DNA from 2 places in the Paenibacillus sp. P46E genome. Region 2 is predicted to be linked to the other one. Evidence: predicted binding sites of a transcription regulator. Region 2 holds the regulator's gene; the other holds the start of a gene.
The links. Region 2 encodes NrdR, which represses ribonucleotide reductase genes. Its sites were predicted from a motif close to AACACNATATATNGTGTT; they were not measured.
Positions count from the first base shown of each region.

Region 1: the regulator NrdR is predicted to act here: its motif matches at 4,022-4,039, upstream of A3849_RS30250 (adenosylcobalamin-dependent ribonucleoside-diphosphate reductase).

Region 1 is NZ_LVYZ01000099.1:30,342-37,857, forward strand. Features, by position in the region: gene A3849_RS30235 (hypothetical protein) at 1-751, opposite strand, end outside; gene A3849_RS30240 (YqhG family protein) at 984-2,063, opposite strand; gene A3849_RS30245 (DEAD/DEAH box helicase) at 2,060-3,805, opposite strand; gene A3849_RS30250 (adenosylcobalamin-dependent ribonucleoside-diphosphate reductase) at 4,291-6,948, shown strand; gene A3849_RS30255 (nitroreductase family protein) at 7,228-7,516, shown strand, end outside.
Region 2 is NZ_LVYZ01000034.1:69,298-76,813, reverse strand. Features, by position in the region: gene mutM (DNA-formamidopyrimidine glycosylase) at 1-620, shown strand, start outside; gene A3849_RS11245 (manganese efflux pump) at 811-1,557, shown strand; gene coaE (dephospho-CoA kinase) at 1,567-2,163, shown strand; gene A3849_RS11235 (lytic transglycosylase domain-containing protein) at 2,160-2,723, shown strand; gene A3849_RS11230 (alpha/beta-type small acid-soluble spore protein) at 2,815-3,033, opposite strand; gene nrdR (transcriptional regulator NrdR) at 3,199-3,675, shown strand; tRNA gene A3849_RS11220 (tRNA-Ala) at 3,980-4,055, shown strand; tRNA gene A3849_RS11215 (tRNA-Lys) at 4,068-4,140, shown strand; gene A3849_RS11210 (HupE/UreJ family protein) at 4,261-5,460, opposite strand; gene A3849_RS11205 (S-layer homology domain-containing protein) at 5,705-7,516, shown strand, end outside.

The sequences.
Region 1 (7,516 bases), on a different contig from region 2:
CCGACAGCCAGATCAAATCGGCATAGGGATCATCCTGCCCCTCCGTCAGGTAGACGGGAAGGGGAGAAAGAGCTGTATCCAGGCTGGATAGGGTGCCGCTTCCGCCAGCTTTGCCATGCAGAACATCATCCGCTTGGCTGGGACTCCAAGGCAGAACCTGTAATATAGATGCATTAATATAGAATGTCTTGCTGCCTATCGTTAATTTCCATACGGGCAGCATTGGAGCATAGAGCGCGTCAAGTTCAAGCTTTCCGGAAAAATAGGAGGGGATAAGTTCCTGCTGCACCAGAAACTGGCGCAGATCCTGCATGCTGTAGGGGAGGCCGTAGCTGCCGGCTCCATACTCACTAAGCACATAACCGCCTTGTTCTGCAGCGGTGATAATCAAATAGCCAATCCGTTGCTCTCCGTTCATCACATTAACCAGCCAGCTATGGGTTCCAGGACCAAGGGGGAAATACTCAGTGCTGGCATGTTTCCAGCCCGTGAAGGGCGGACTGGCCGCCAGCTTGCTAATCGTTAGACTGGCGAAATCCTGCAAGGATTCCGGTGAGGCAACGGGTGTCATCTCAAGTAAAGGCAAATAGGCTTTGGAGACCGCTTGTGTGACGGTCACCCGGGTCCCTGTGGCTGACAGCTCTGCAGGAAATGCAGAGCTTGCTGAGAACAGGATCAGACCCAGACACAGGCAGAGAAGGAGGCGTGCACGGTATCCAAGAGCGTCTTTCTGCCTAGATTTTATCTTCATTGGCGTTCACCTTTCCTAAAATATAAGGATTAATATGTTTCACGCTATAAATCATCCTTCTATTTCTCGCTGAAACGAATACTATCCATAAAAGGATGGTATTCGTTTCCACTTGCCGGAAGTACTGATTGTATTGTAGTGGACAAGCTCTGAAAAGGCTGTTGCTTGCTGTCCGCGGCGGTGCGGGAATTCCGCTGTTTTTTTGCCTGCTTTTAGCGAGCCGGGTCGCATCTTATGTGCTCCGCAGATGGAACAAGCCGTAGGTGACGGCAGAAACTGCAATCTGCGGCTCATACTGCCAGGCTGTCTCCTTGCGGCGGCGGTTGTACTGCTCCAGAATCACCAGCCGTTTCTCCTCATCCTGCTCCTTAAGCAGCTCCTCATAATAGATGTCTACAATGCTCAGCTCCAGCCGCAGCCGTTCACGCGCTTCCTCGGCCCAGGTGTAGTCCAGCAGAGCCAGCTTAGAAGTAAGATAGCCCTCCAGCTTGTCGGCTCCGGCAGTAAGGCTCAGTCCATAGGGCTCTATGTGAATGTTTTCGGGCAAGCGCGGCGTCAATTCACGTGACCCCAGCTTTGCTTCGAAGTCCGGGACAATCAGCCCGGAGGTGAGCGAGACGCCGATGAAATGCAGCTCCTCCCGCTTCAGGTCACAGCTCATTTCCACTTTGTAACAGACAGCGAGCCAAGGCTCATAGGCTGCCGAGAACAAGGTCATCCGCTGTCTGCTTCCCGGATCCTCGAAGAGCTGCAGACATTTGCCTTCCTCCCGGGCGGCTGACCAGATCTGCCCCAGCCGCTTGCTGCCGTAGGTGACGTCCTCGCGTCTGATCATGCCGGGACCGATCCGGGGGAGCGGCGGAACGAACCCGAAGAAGCGGGCAAGGATGCTGTCCTGCGAATCAGCAGAGACCCCCGGCGGTGCCGCTCCGGCTAGGGGCCCGCCTGTAGTATAGCTGCCGGCGTCCGCCCCGGCTTCCATCCCGGCCGCGCCAGCTCCGGCCGGCAGTCCAGCCGCGGCTGTGCGGTCCCCCGCTCCGCTCGGCTGTCTGGAGGGCGGGGCCGCCTGAGCGGCTGCCGCCAAATGATCGTATTTCTCCGGTTCGAAGACGAAGGTGAACGACAGCGTTTCCGGCGGGGCGCCCGTCCGCTCGACGAACCCCCAATAGTAAGGCCGGTCTGTGAGCATCCGGTCCGCGCGCGGCGAGAGCTTCACCGTCACATGCAGTGGCGACACTTCGATAACCGAGCACTCTGTGGCCTCCAGATAATCCATGACTTGCTTGCGTACTTCTTGTGGCGTGAGTGTCATGCCCCAGCCTCGCTTTCGTCCCGTACCCCGTGTGTCAGCTCGCTCAGCGATTCGCCGATATGGTCCAGTCCGCTGCGCAGCTCCTCGTCGCTGCGTGCTTCGAGCATGATCTTGTACAGGCTTTTCTCCAAAGATTCCTTCTTCTCAAAACGTTCCAGAATAACATCCAGTCCGCCGATGACCATCTCAAACATATTGATCTTTTCATGCAGCAGATGGAGGATATGCTCCTCAATGGTGCCTTCCGTCGAAAGATTGTAGATCACCACATCATTCTCCTGTCCCAGCCGATGTACACGGCCAATCCGCTGCTCCACCCGCATCGGATTCCAGGGCAGATCGAAATTGATCATATGGTGGCAGAATTGCAGGTTGATGCCTTCGCCGCCGGCTTCGGTGGCAATCATCACCTGGGCGCGGCCGCGGAAGAGATCCATCATCCAGTCTTTTTTCCCCCGGTTCATACCGCCGGAATAGGTTACGCACTGGAGACCGTGATCGCGGAAGTACTGGAGCAGATACTCCTGAGTAGCCCGATATTCGGTAAAAACAATCACCTTTTCGTTCATCCCCCGGATCAGCTCCATGGTTTTCTCGGCTTTGGTGTTCGTCTTGACGGTCCGCAGGGTCTGGAGCAGCTCCATCATCCGCTCGCGTTTTGGCGAGTCGGCCGGGAGCTTTTTGATCAGGTTGACCAGGGTGATAAATACGGCATCCCGGCTGCTGCACACCTCGCGCTGAAGCGTAACCAGGGAGAGCATGCTGCTGAGACTGCCGCCCGCTTCCTGATACTGGTCTTTGACAAAGGCAGTAACCCCGTCATATAATACTTTCTCCTCCGGTGAGAGCGTGAGCGGAATATTGCGCACTTTGCGCTTCGTGAAGTTGACCGGACCTTCGCCGCGGCGGTTGCGGATCATGACCTTGGATAACTCGCCCCGCAGCTGAACCTCATTCTTCGGCTGGCGCTTGTCGACCACGAAATTAGTGGCGAAGTCCCCCTGATTGCCGAGCTGTCCCGGCTTCAGCAGCGTGATCAGATTGAACAACTCACCCAGATCATTCTGAACCGGCGTGGCGGTGAGCAGGAGACAATATTTTTTGCGCAGCTGCTGGACGAAGAGATAATTAGTTGATTTCTTGTTCTTGAGTTTATGGGCTTCGTCAATAATCAGCATGTCGTATTCATGATTCAGCAATATTTCCTTATGCGGATCCCGCTTGGCGGTATCCATAGAGGCGACTACAATAGAGTTATCCCAGGAGTAGGCTTTCTTCTGGGCTACTGCAGAGATGCCGAATTTGGTGTTCAGCTCGCGTACCCATTGAAGCACTAGTGATGCAGGAACGAGAATGAGGACCCTAGTCACAAGCCCCCGTACCAGATATTCCTTGAGCACGAGCCCGGCTTCAATCGTCTTGCCAAGCCCTACCTCATCGGCGAGGATGGCGCGCCCGGACATTTGGAATAGTACCTTGTGAGCGGTATCGAGCTGGTGGGGGAGCGGGGAGAGCCCGGACAGATGCTTCATACACTGCAGCTCATCAAAGCTGGTTACAAGCCCGGATTTCTCTCCTTCAATGGCGAGCCGGGATAGTCTCCAATTGCCCCAAGGTCCGCCCTTCTCCAGACTTGACTCTAATTCATCCAGCCATTTTCGCTCGAATGACAGAGGTACAGGCAGCACACTTTCGTTGGTCGGGTTCTCTTCCGGTAATGGATTACGGAATAATTGCGTCATGTTGCAGCCTCCTCCGGCGCTTGGTTCATATCGGAATGTGTAGCAGTAGTATGCTCTTAAAAGAAAGGTTTCATAACCTGCTATTTTCGGTCCGATGTTGTAAAATAGCGAGCAAGAGGGAGTAAATGTGCCATCTTTTGCCGAAATTTCGCTGAGAGGCTCCTATTTTCGAAAAAGACCTTCCACACAATATGTGGTATAGTTGAAAAGCTGACTGACACAATATATTGTTACAAATGCTTGAAATTTTGATTACACCGGGCGATTTTCGGTTATTTTTTATTGACAAGAGGATCTTTCTGCGTCCAAGCCGGGTGCAGTCACAATCCGCCGAGTTCCGGTTGGAATATGAGGATTATACCGCTCCGTAAGGCTTGCCGATCCTTATATTTCTCGCTGAAACGGATTCCGTCCCTTTAAAAGGACAGCGAAGCCGTTTCCATTTGGAGAGTTTTACATATCACAATATCCGGGAGGTTTTTCTATTGAGTACAGTGGAACGCAAACAGCGTCTTGAAGGTCTGAGCGAAAAAATATTTTTGGACCGTTATGCCTGGAAGGATGCAGACAACAACAATGCCAAGGTAGGCGATGTTGTGCTTGTGCTGACAAAAGACGATCCGAAGTTCCCTACCAAGGAAGTCGGAGAAATTGTTGAACGGAACGGCCGTACGGTAACCGTAAAAACGCGCAGTGGAGAGCTCGTACAATCAGATGTGGAGAAGCTTACACTTAACATAGAGAAGACCCCGGAAGAAATGTGGGACCGGCTCGCATCCGCTATGGCTTCAGTAGAGAAAACCCCTGAGCTTCAGGAAGAATGGACAGGCAAATTCCGGTCTATTCTGGATGACTGGAAGCTTGTTCCGGGCGGACGCATTGCAGCAGGTGCCGGGGCAAGTGAAGAACTGACCCTGTTCAACTGTTATGTCGTCCCTTCGCCAAAAGACAGCCGTGGGGGCATTATGCAGACGCTGTCCGAAATGACTGAGATCATGGCACGCGGCGGCGGTGTAGGCATCAACCTGTCCTCGCTTCGCCCGCGCCGCGCTATCGTAAGAGGCGTCAATGGCTCATCCAGCGGCTCCGTATCCTGGGGCGGATTGTTCAGCTACACCACTGGACTAATTGAACAAGGCGGAAGCCGCCGCGGTGCGCTGATGCTGATGATCAATGACTGGCACCCTGATGTGGTTGATTTCATTACCGTGAAGCAGACGATGGGTCAGGTGACGAACGCCAACCTGTCGGTATGCGTGAGCAATGCTTTTATGAAAGCAGTGAAGGAAGATCTGGACTGGGAGCTGGTATTCCCGGATACGACAGATCCGGATTACGATACCATCTGGGACGGCGATCTGGATAAATGGAAGGCCGACGGCCGGGCCGTGATTCCTTACCGCACAGTCAAGGCGCGTGAGGTATGGCACACCATTATTGAATCGGCATGGAAATCGGCGGAGCCGGGTGTTGTATTCATGGAGTACTACAACCAGATGTCCAACAGCTGGTATTTCAACCCGATCATCTGCACCAATCCATGCGGCGAGCAGGGTCTGCCGGGCTGGGGCGTATGCAATCTTTCCGCCATTAACCTCTCCAAGTTCTATGACGCGGAGAATCATGATGTAGATTGGGCCGATCTGGCGACAACCACCCGTTATTCTGTCCGTTTTCTGGACAATGTTATCGACAAGACTCCTTATCACTTCCCGGAAAATGAAGCGAACCAGAAGCTGGAACGCCGTGTAGGTCTGGGCACCATGGGTCTGGCCGAGCTGATGATCAAGCTGAACATCCGTTATGGCAGCCCGGAATCCCTGGAGTTCCTGGACAAGCTCTACGGTTTCATGGCACGCGAAGCTTACCTGGCCTCGTCCGGAATTGCCGGCGAGAAGGGTTCGTTCCAGGCCTTTGACACTGAGAAATATCTGCTCAGCGGATTCATGAAAAACATCACCGAAACCTATCCTGAAGTCGGTGAATCCATCCGCAAGCACGGCATGCGCAATGTTACCGTGATCACCCAGGCACCTACTGGCAGCACGGGTACCATGGTAGGTACATCGACCGGCATTGAGCCGTATTTCGCCTTCAAATATTTCCGTCAGAGCCGTCTCGGCTACGACGAGCAGTTCGTGCCGATTGCCCAGGAATGGCTGGAAGCCCATCCGGGTGAAGAGCTTCCTGACTACTTCGTAACCTCGATGGATCTGTCAGCGAAGGATCATATCCGCGCACAGGCGGCGATCCAGCGCTGGGTGGACAGTTCGATCTCCAAGACGGCGAACTGCCCGTCCGACTTCACCGTTGAGGAAACGGCAGAATTGTACGAAATGGCCTTCGATTTAGGTTGCAAAGGCGTAACGATTTACCGTGATGGCAGCCGTGACGTACAGATTCTGGAAACGTCGAAGAAGGAAGACAAGAAGGAAACTCCGGCAGCGGAAGCCGCAGCTCCAGCCGCTGAACCTGCTGCACCGGCTGTAACAGCCAGCGCAGTTGTAGCGGCAGCTCCAGCACCGCAAGCCAGCACCGCAGGCAGCGGAGACAAACAATACAAAAAACGCCCGCAGGTCCTGCGCGGCGCTACCTATAAGATCAACACGCCATTCGGTATGGCGTATATCACCATTAACGACCTGGATGGCATTCCGGCCGAAATCTTCCTGAATGTCGGCAAGGCCGGCTCCGACGTCTTCGCCATGGCTGAAGCGCTGGGCCGTGTCTGCTCGCTGTTCCTCCGCTACGGCGACCATGGTGAGAAGGTTGAGCTGCTGATTAAGCATCTCAAAGGCATCGGCGGCTCCGGCGCCATCGGCTTCGGCGCGAACCGTGTCGAGTCCATCGCCGACGCAGTAGCCAAAGCTCTGGAAACCCATGTGCAGAACAACGCCCATGAAGACGATGTGCCTGCTCCAATCGCGGCTACTCTGGAGCTTGATTTCAATGAAGCTTTGAATGCAGAATTGAACTCAAGCTTGCCAGCGGCGGCCTCCACGGATGACGGTCACGGCGGCCACGGTGCACATAGCCACGCCACCGCCTCCCGTGACCTCTGCCCATCCTGCGGCAGCGCCTCGCTGATTAACATCGAAGGATGTAAGACCTGCAGCAATTGCGGATATAGCCGGTGCGGGTAAGGATAACTGAAGGACAGCATAATGGAAATGTGTGAGGGATCACAAAAGCTGCGATAAGTGGCTCATGGATGTTGAATATATGTTCTTTCATGGTGAATAAAAATACACGTTTAAATGACTTTTGCAATTAAATGATATTTATTTGTGAAAACCTGTTTTGTATTTAAACAGCATGCTGCTATATTAGCTGCATGCTGTTTTTTTGTGAGGAGACAAAAATAAAGTCACTTTAAAATATAAGCCCTTAACTGAGTGTATTTTTACACAGATATAACCATAATGACAATCCAAGCACAAGCAGCAGTAAACACCGACTTTTTCAAGGTGCTGAATGAACGTTATTCCGTACGCCAGTATGATCCAAGCTTCAAAATTCCGCAAGAAGAGCTGCAAGAAATATTGGAGCTGGCTCAGGTTGTGGACTCTTCTGCAGTAATCGTAATTCTGGGTGATATGGAAATGTACAAGAAATCAGAACAAATAAACCAGCTGGCTGTAGACGCAGGCTACATGAGTGCTGAACTCGCAAAGCAATTTACTGATGCTACCGTCGAGCTGTACAGTTCGA
Region 2 (7,516 bases):
TGCGGATGGAGGGCCGCTACGGTCTTTATCAGGGAGATGAGCCGCTGGACAAACATACCCATGTTATTTTTCATTTTACGGATGGTACGGAGCTGCGGTACACGGATGTGCGCCAGTTCGGCACCATGCATCTGTTTCAGCCGGGTGAGGATTTACTGCTGCTGCCGCTGAAGAAGCTGGGAGAAGAGCCGCTTGCGCCATCTTTTACACCGGAACGGTTCAAGGAAATCGTCTCAGGCAAAAGCACCAAAATTAAGCCGCTGCTACTCAATCAGGAATATGTGGTCGGCATCGGAAATATTTATGTAGATGAAGCGCTGCACCGTGCCCGTATTCACCCGGAAACGGGCGCCAAGTCGCTTACCGGAAGTCAGCTGGATCAGCTGCATCATGCTATTGTCGCAACGTTGACTGAGGCTGTGAATGCAGGAGGATCTTCGGTGAAATCGTATGTCAACGGCCAGGGAGAGAGCGGAAGCTACCAGCATCAGCTGCTTATCTATGGACGCAAGGATCAGCCTTGTGCGAGCTGCGGCACACTGATCGAGAAAAGTGTGGTGGGCGGCAGAGGCACGCATTATTGTCCAAACTGCCAGCCGCAAAAAGGGATCATAAAGTAAGCGTTACATCGTAAGATTTGGCACTGCTGTACTTCCGGTTTTACGCTAATATTGTCCATACAGCAATAAAAGTCAGGCACTCAATACCTGTCCCGCCCATATACTGTGTGAAGAATGCTGATTAGAGCGAACGGAGCCTTGCCCGGAGCCATCCGGGCGGGCTGCCGGTTCTTCACGGGAGGGATTGCGGGTGTTCAGCCCATTTTTTTCACTGCTGCTGCTGGCGTTTGCCCTGAGTTTGGATGGTTTTGGTGTTGGTGTTACATATGGGCTGCGTAAAATGAAAATACCGCTGCTCTCGATCCTGATTATCTCGCTGTGTTCGGGGATCGTCATTGGTGTCTCAATGCAGGTCGGTGTGCTGCTGGCCAAGGTGGTTTCTCCTCATGCCGCATCCAGTATTGGAGCGGTTATTCTCGTCTTGATGGGCTGCTGGTCTTTGTTCCAGATGCTGATGCAGAAGGAAAAAGAGCATAGTTCAGATGCTGATAGCGAGAAGGCTGACGGGGCTGCTGGACGGGAGACTGCTGCTGCTCTTGCCGAGAGCCCTGGTTATGAGGGTTCCTTGGAAGCAGTGGACACAGAACCGCCTAAATCGGCGGTTTTCTCGCTGGAGCTGCGGCATCTTGGAGTCGTGATCCAGATTCTTCGCACACCTTCTTCCGCCGATATGGATGCTTCCGGCAGCATATCCTCTATGGAAGCGATGGTGCTTGGAATTGCACTGTCGCTGGATGCATTCGGTGCGGGCCTTGGAGCAGCATTACTGGGATTCAGTCCGGTCTCTACATCACTGATGATTGCCCTCTTTAGCGGAACTTTTCTGCTGCTCGGGATGAAGACGGGGCTGAAGCTGTCAGGCAGCTACTGGATGAGGCATGCTGCCTTACTGCCTGCGTTATTATTAATTGCAATGGGAATAATGAAGCTATTATGAGGTGAGTACATGATTATGGGCTTAACCGGAGGCATTGCCTCCGGAAAAAGCACCGTATCCGCAATCTTTGTGGATAAGGGGGCGCGACTGGTGGATGCCGATGTCATTGCCAGAGAGGTAATGCTTCCGGAGTCTCCGGTGCTGGCCGCTGCCGTGCAAGAGTTTGGAGAAGAAATCCTGCAGCCGGATGGAACACTGAACCGGGCCAGGCTTGGAGAGATCGTTTTCCACGATCCTGAGGCCCGGCAGAAGCTGAATGATCTGACACATCCGGCGATCCGCCGGGAGATTAAAAACCAGATGTATGCATTGGAACAGGATAATCCCCAGCGATTGGTTATAGTAGATATTCCGCTCTTGTACGAATCCCGTTTGGACAATCTGTTTCAGGAAATAATCGTGGTCTACGTTCCCCGTGAGCTTCAGCTGGACCGTCTGATGGAACGCAATACGCTCACGATGGAGCAGGCTGAAGGCAGATTGAATGCCCAAATGGACATTGAGCTGAAGCGTAGTAAAGCCACCTATGTTATCGACAACAGGGGTAATCTGGATGATACAAGGCAGCAGGTTGCAGCTTTATGGGACAGGCTGGGTCTATCATGAAATGGCTGCGTAAAAAAAGAGTGCTGCTCCTGCTGTTTGTAGGCTTTACAGCCATTCTGTTCTTGAGTACGAACTGGATGTCCTGGTTTTATCCCATTTATTATAAGAATGAGATCCGCAAGCACAGTCTTACCTATGAGATGGATCCGTTCCTTGTGGCGGCAATCATCCGGGTTGAGACGAATTATAAAACCGGACGTGAATCTAAAAAAGGCGCCATAGGTCTTATGCAGCTGATGCCGGATACCGCCAAGTGGGCGCTCGAAAAGGCCAAGCTCCCGGATGTATCGCTGGACAGGCTTAAGGAAGAGCCTTCCGCTAACATTGAGCTGGGTACCTGGTATCTCTCTTCGTTGTCCCGCAAGTTTGACGGCAACCGCACGGCGGTTATTGCCGCATACAACGCTGGCCCAGGCAAGGTGCAGCGATGGCTGGATGAAGGGGACTGGGACGGGAGCGAGGCGGCAGTGAAGGATATTCCGATTGGCGAGACCCGTCATTATGTGCAGCGTGTCATTTATTATTACGAACAGTACACAGAGATCTATAATGAATTCTAGAGTGTAGCAACCCTACATTTGCATGCAAAAAAGAAGTATTACACGACCCGAAAGTCGAATAATACTTCTCGGCATACTTATGGAGAAATGTTTATTTGAACTGACCTGCCAGTGATTGTTCAGCCAGGGTTACAAGACGTTTAGTGATGTAACCACCGATCGAACCGTTTTCATAAGAAGTTTTATTGCCTTGGTATCCATCTGGGGAGAGCGTGATACCGAGTTCTTGGGCAACTTCGTATTTCAGTTGATCCAAGGCACCGCGTGCATTTGGAGCTACCAGGTTATTGGAGCTGTTATTTTGGCTCATTACTGTTCACCTCCTATCGGTTGGTAACAGTATTATGTGCTGGACTTGCCATCTTCATAACAACAAATAAACGGTGATTTATGGAAATTAGAATGAGCGCTTCGAAGCCGGATTCCTTGCCGGAACGGGACGACACCTATATTGCAAAAGGAAGTGATTAAGCTTATGAAATGCCCATACTGTGATCACACGAATACCAAAGTGCTGGACTCCCGTCCGGCCAACGAAAATAAGTCAATCCGCCGCAGGCGGGAATGCGAGTCATGCAGCCGGCGGTTCACCACGTTTGAGATGATCGAAGAAACGCCACTGATTGTGATCAAAAAAGGCGGCAGCCGCGAAGAATTCAGCCGCGATAAAATCCTGCGCGGCCTGATCCGCGCCTGCGAGAAACGTCCAGTCTCCGTCGAGCGCCTGGAGGTCATCGTCTCCGAAGTTGAGAAGTCCCTGCGCGGGATCGCCTTGGCTGAAGTGGAGAGCCGTCAGATCGGTGAGCTCGTCATGGAGCAGCTCTACCCTGTAGATGAAGTCGCTTACGTCCGCTTCGCCTCCGTCTATCGGCAGTTCAAGGACATCAACATGTTCATGAAGGAGCTGAAAGGCCTCTTGTCCAAGAGTACTGGAGAGCTGGAGGGATTATAGAGAGCTGCTGAGGGTATGCTATGTGGAGTGAGAGCGTTCTCTCTTTAGCCTGCAAGCTGTATGGAATTTTCCCTGTGAAGCAATAAGCCGCCGTACTGTAAGGTGGTTTATTGCTACTCCTAAATCCTTCAGCGGACGGGCAGAGGATCAATCCAAAAACTTTTTTGAGAAAAGTGTTGACACAGAGTCCGGAATTTTATATTATATAGAAGTCGCCTACGAAACAAATTAACTTCTAAGTGACATAAACATTACGGACAGAGTCAGTTTTTAGAATACATATTGTAGTTCTAAAACGCTTCATGGGGCCATAGCTCAGCTGGGAGAGCGCATCGCTGGCAGCGATGAGGTCAGGGGTTCGATCCCCCTTGGCTCCACCAATAACATCATACGGACTCTTAGCTCAGTTGGTAGAGCAGTAGACTCTTAATCTATTTGTCCAGGGTTCGAGCCCCTGAGAGTCCATCTTAAAGAAACGGCAGAAATGCCGTTTTTTTGTTGTCTGGGAAAGCGTGGCGGGTTTCGGAAGTACAGTCAGGAAATAGACCGCATCCTTTGCGAGAGGGCGGTCTATTTCTTTTTGAGTTATATCAGTAGTCCAAACAGCCGCTGAACCAGCCATACAGCCCCAAGGGTGGTAATTATCCAAGAACCATAGGTGACAGTGGGCTTGAAGAAGCTCTTTTTTTGAAAATAAATGAGGATTGGAAGCAGGAGCAGCACAATGCCTAACTGGATACATTCAATCCCTAGATTGAAGCTGATCAGGTCCACGGCTAAATGGGTTTTGGGCAGGTTCATTCCGCGCAGAATACCCGAGAAGCCGATACCGTGGATAAGCCCGAATAAGAATGTGACCACCCAGCGGAAGCGTATTTCTTTACGGAAAATATTCTCCAGGGCTACATAACAGATACTCAAGGCGATGGCCGATTCCACTAACCGTGAAGGTAAGCTAATCCAGCCCAGGACTGCGAGAGTTAATGTGATGCTGTGCGCTAAAGTAAATGCCGTGATAATGGAAATATACTGTTTAAGCTTTTGCTTTCTTAATAAAAGGGCGAACAGAAACAATAGATGATCATATCCGGTCAAAATGTGATTCATCCCCAATTTGAAGAATGAGAACCAATCAGACGTAGTGCTCATAGTGCTGCTACCGTCATTTGGAGAGGAAGGGCTCTGTGTCTGCGGATTGGATGAATTGGACGAAGAGGTCAATTGCTGCTGCTGCTGATCCTCGGTTAGTAGCATGGTCCATGTCCGGCTTTTCCCCTGCAGAACCGTCTCACTTACCTGACTCCCGTTGTGCGCAGTGATTAGATTGACATAGGGAGAACTTGTAGTCTGGGAGTAGAGGCCATCCAGAATAGAGACCGTTTGTCCAGGTTCGAACGCCGGATAGGCATAATGCCAGGTCACTACCTCTTTATCGCTCTTTTGATCAAGCCTGATGCCCAGAAGCTCTCCGGCCTGCTCGCTCCCGTTCATTTCAAGAACGACACTGTCGCCGATCCACTCTTCTAATTTATGCTTGTTCCGCTCAAGCTCGTCCTCTTGAAGAATTCCATCTCCATTGGTATCTACATCCATGCTTTCAAGAATAGAAATGACGTCTAAGGAAAAGCTGAAATCGGTCTTGTCTTTGTCAAAAGTAACTGTAGTATAGCTGGCGCTGAGGGCATGGGCCGATGCCAGTTGGTTGGAGAAGGCAACTGAAACGATGAGTGCTGTGATGAGAATGAATCCATGAAGTGTGCTGGATCGGAAATTACGAGATGACAAAGAGGTCCCTCCCTATTAGTTGAGCAGTAGAATTGCTGCAAGTCGCATAACCATTATTATAGCGAATAATTATTTTCGGTGTATATGCCTATGTAAGGTTAAAAATTAAATTTTACAAAATTAATACAATCGAATAATATAATTTTTACAATGCATGCTTATTGTTAATCTAGCAAGGAGTCTCACGTCCTTTCATAGGGTGCCGTTGGAAGAAGCTTATAGCACAAGAGGAGGTATTTTATTCATGGAATTTCGTAGTAGCCGATTCAACCGATTTAGAAAAAGGACAAGCTTGGGTTTAGCCGTACTCCTGCTCTTGTTGTCCGTATTCCCGCAAGGATGGATGATGTCCCGGGCTTCAGCGACTGCTTCGATAGATTCGCCGCATATTGTGATTAGCCAGGTATATGGCGGGGGAGGGAATAGCGGAGCCCCCTATTCTTATGACTTCATTGAATTATACAATCCTACAGACAGTGAGGTTAATCTGGATGGTTATGCCGTTCAATATGCTTCTAAGGCAGGAACATTCTCTGCCGTTGCTACGGGAACCTCGCCAACTATTACTAGTTTAACAGGGAAGGTAATTCAAGCTCACGGCTTCCTGCTGATCCAAGAAGCGAAGGGTACTAATTCACCAGCGGATCTTCCCGCGCCTGATGTTACAGGCACCATCGCTTTGGCTGCCGGAGATGGCAAAGTGGCACTTACAAACACGCAGACTGCCATCACGGGTGTTGCTGATCCTGCTGTTGTAGATTTCTTGGGCTACGGTGCCGCCAATGATTTTGAAGGTGCTAAGCTCGGTGCATTAAGCAATACTACCAGTGCACAACGAAAATCCGAGGATGGCAGCAACTCCGGACCCGGCAAAGGTGCTGGCCTGGACACCAATAATAATAGTACGGATTTCGTTGCGGCCTCCGTGCTTACACCAAGGAACTCAGCAACTCCTGCTGTTGTAATTACCAAGAGCGCACAACCGCTTGGCCAGAACATTCAGTTCACCAGCCAAGGCTCGGTGGGTACAATCACAGGTGATATATCCTCTGTTACTTCCTCTACATATGTCTCCATGTATTTAAGTGCTCCAGGTACCGGAACTGTTCCGGTTACCCAGGCCGTGTATGCGGATCCTTCCGGAGCATTCCATCTGACCTTCGATAATTCCGGTGACTACAAGCAAGTTTATCTTACGTCAACTGAACTGGATAAGGTGGCCAGTAATGCTGTAATGATCAATCTGGCACAGGCAAGCGCAGTGCTCGATGAGACCAAACTGACCTATTACCTCGACGCAAGCGGGGGTGGCAGAATCGTAGGAGCCGCAGGAGCAGCAGCAGCGAATTCGCTGATCTACAGCTACAATAATGCGGCAGGAGGGACGCGATTCTCCTCTACAGCCGACGGCAAAGACTACATTATCTCAGGTGCCGATGGTTCCTTTTCCTTTACATTTGCTAACGGGACAGATGAAGTCTATGTAGCGCAATTAACAGCTACGCTAAACGGCAAGAACCTGGAAGGTCCACGCACAGCCATTACCAAAGAAGATACAACGGTGATTACCCCTATCAGCACCTTGCGGACGAATGACAGTGCGGGTAAATCGGATAAAATCAATCAGATTTTTACGATACAAGGGGTTGTGATTGGCAATAACCAGGTGACTGCAGCCAATACATTCTATATGCAGGATGCAACGGGCGGCATTGCGGTGTTCGGGGCACTGCCTGCAGGCGTAACCGTTGCAGAAGGAGATTTGGTCACCGTAACAGGTGCGGTTCAGTTTTACAATGGCCTAACCGAAATTACGCCTACGACCGTTGTTAAAAATAATACAACCACTCTTCCACTCCCTTTTGAGTCGACGCTGCTCGATCTGATTGATTATACGAAGGCGGAGCCGCATGAGGGATCGCTAGTAAAATTCACAGGGAAAATCACTAACATTCCGGCCATTTCCGGCAATGGATATAACCTGACCGTTGCAGAGCCTGTAACGAACAAAACGATTACGGTACGGGTTACCACTGCCAGTGGCATTGATGTTTCC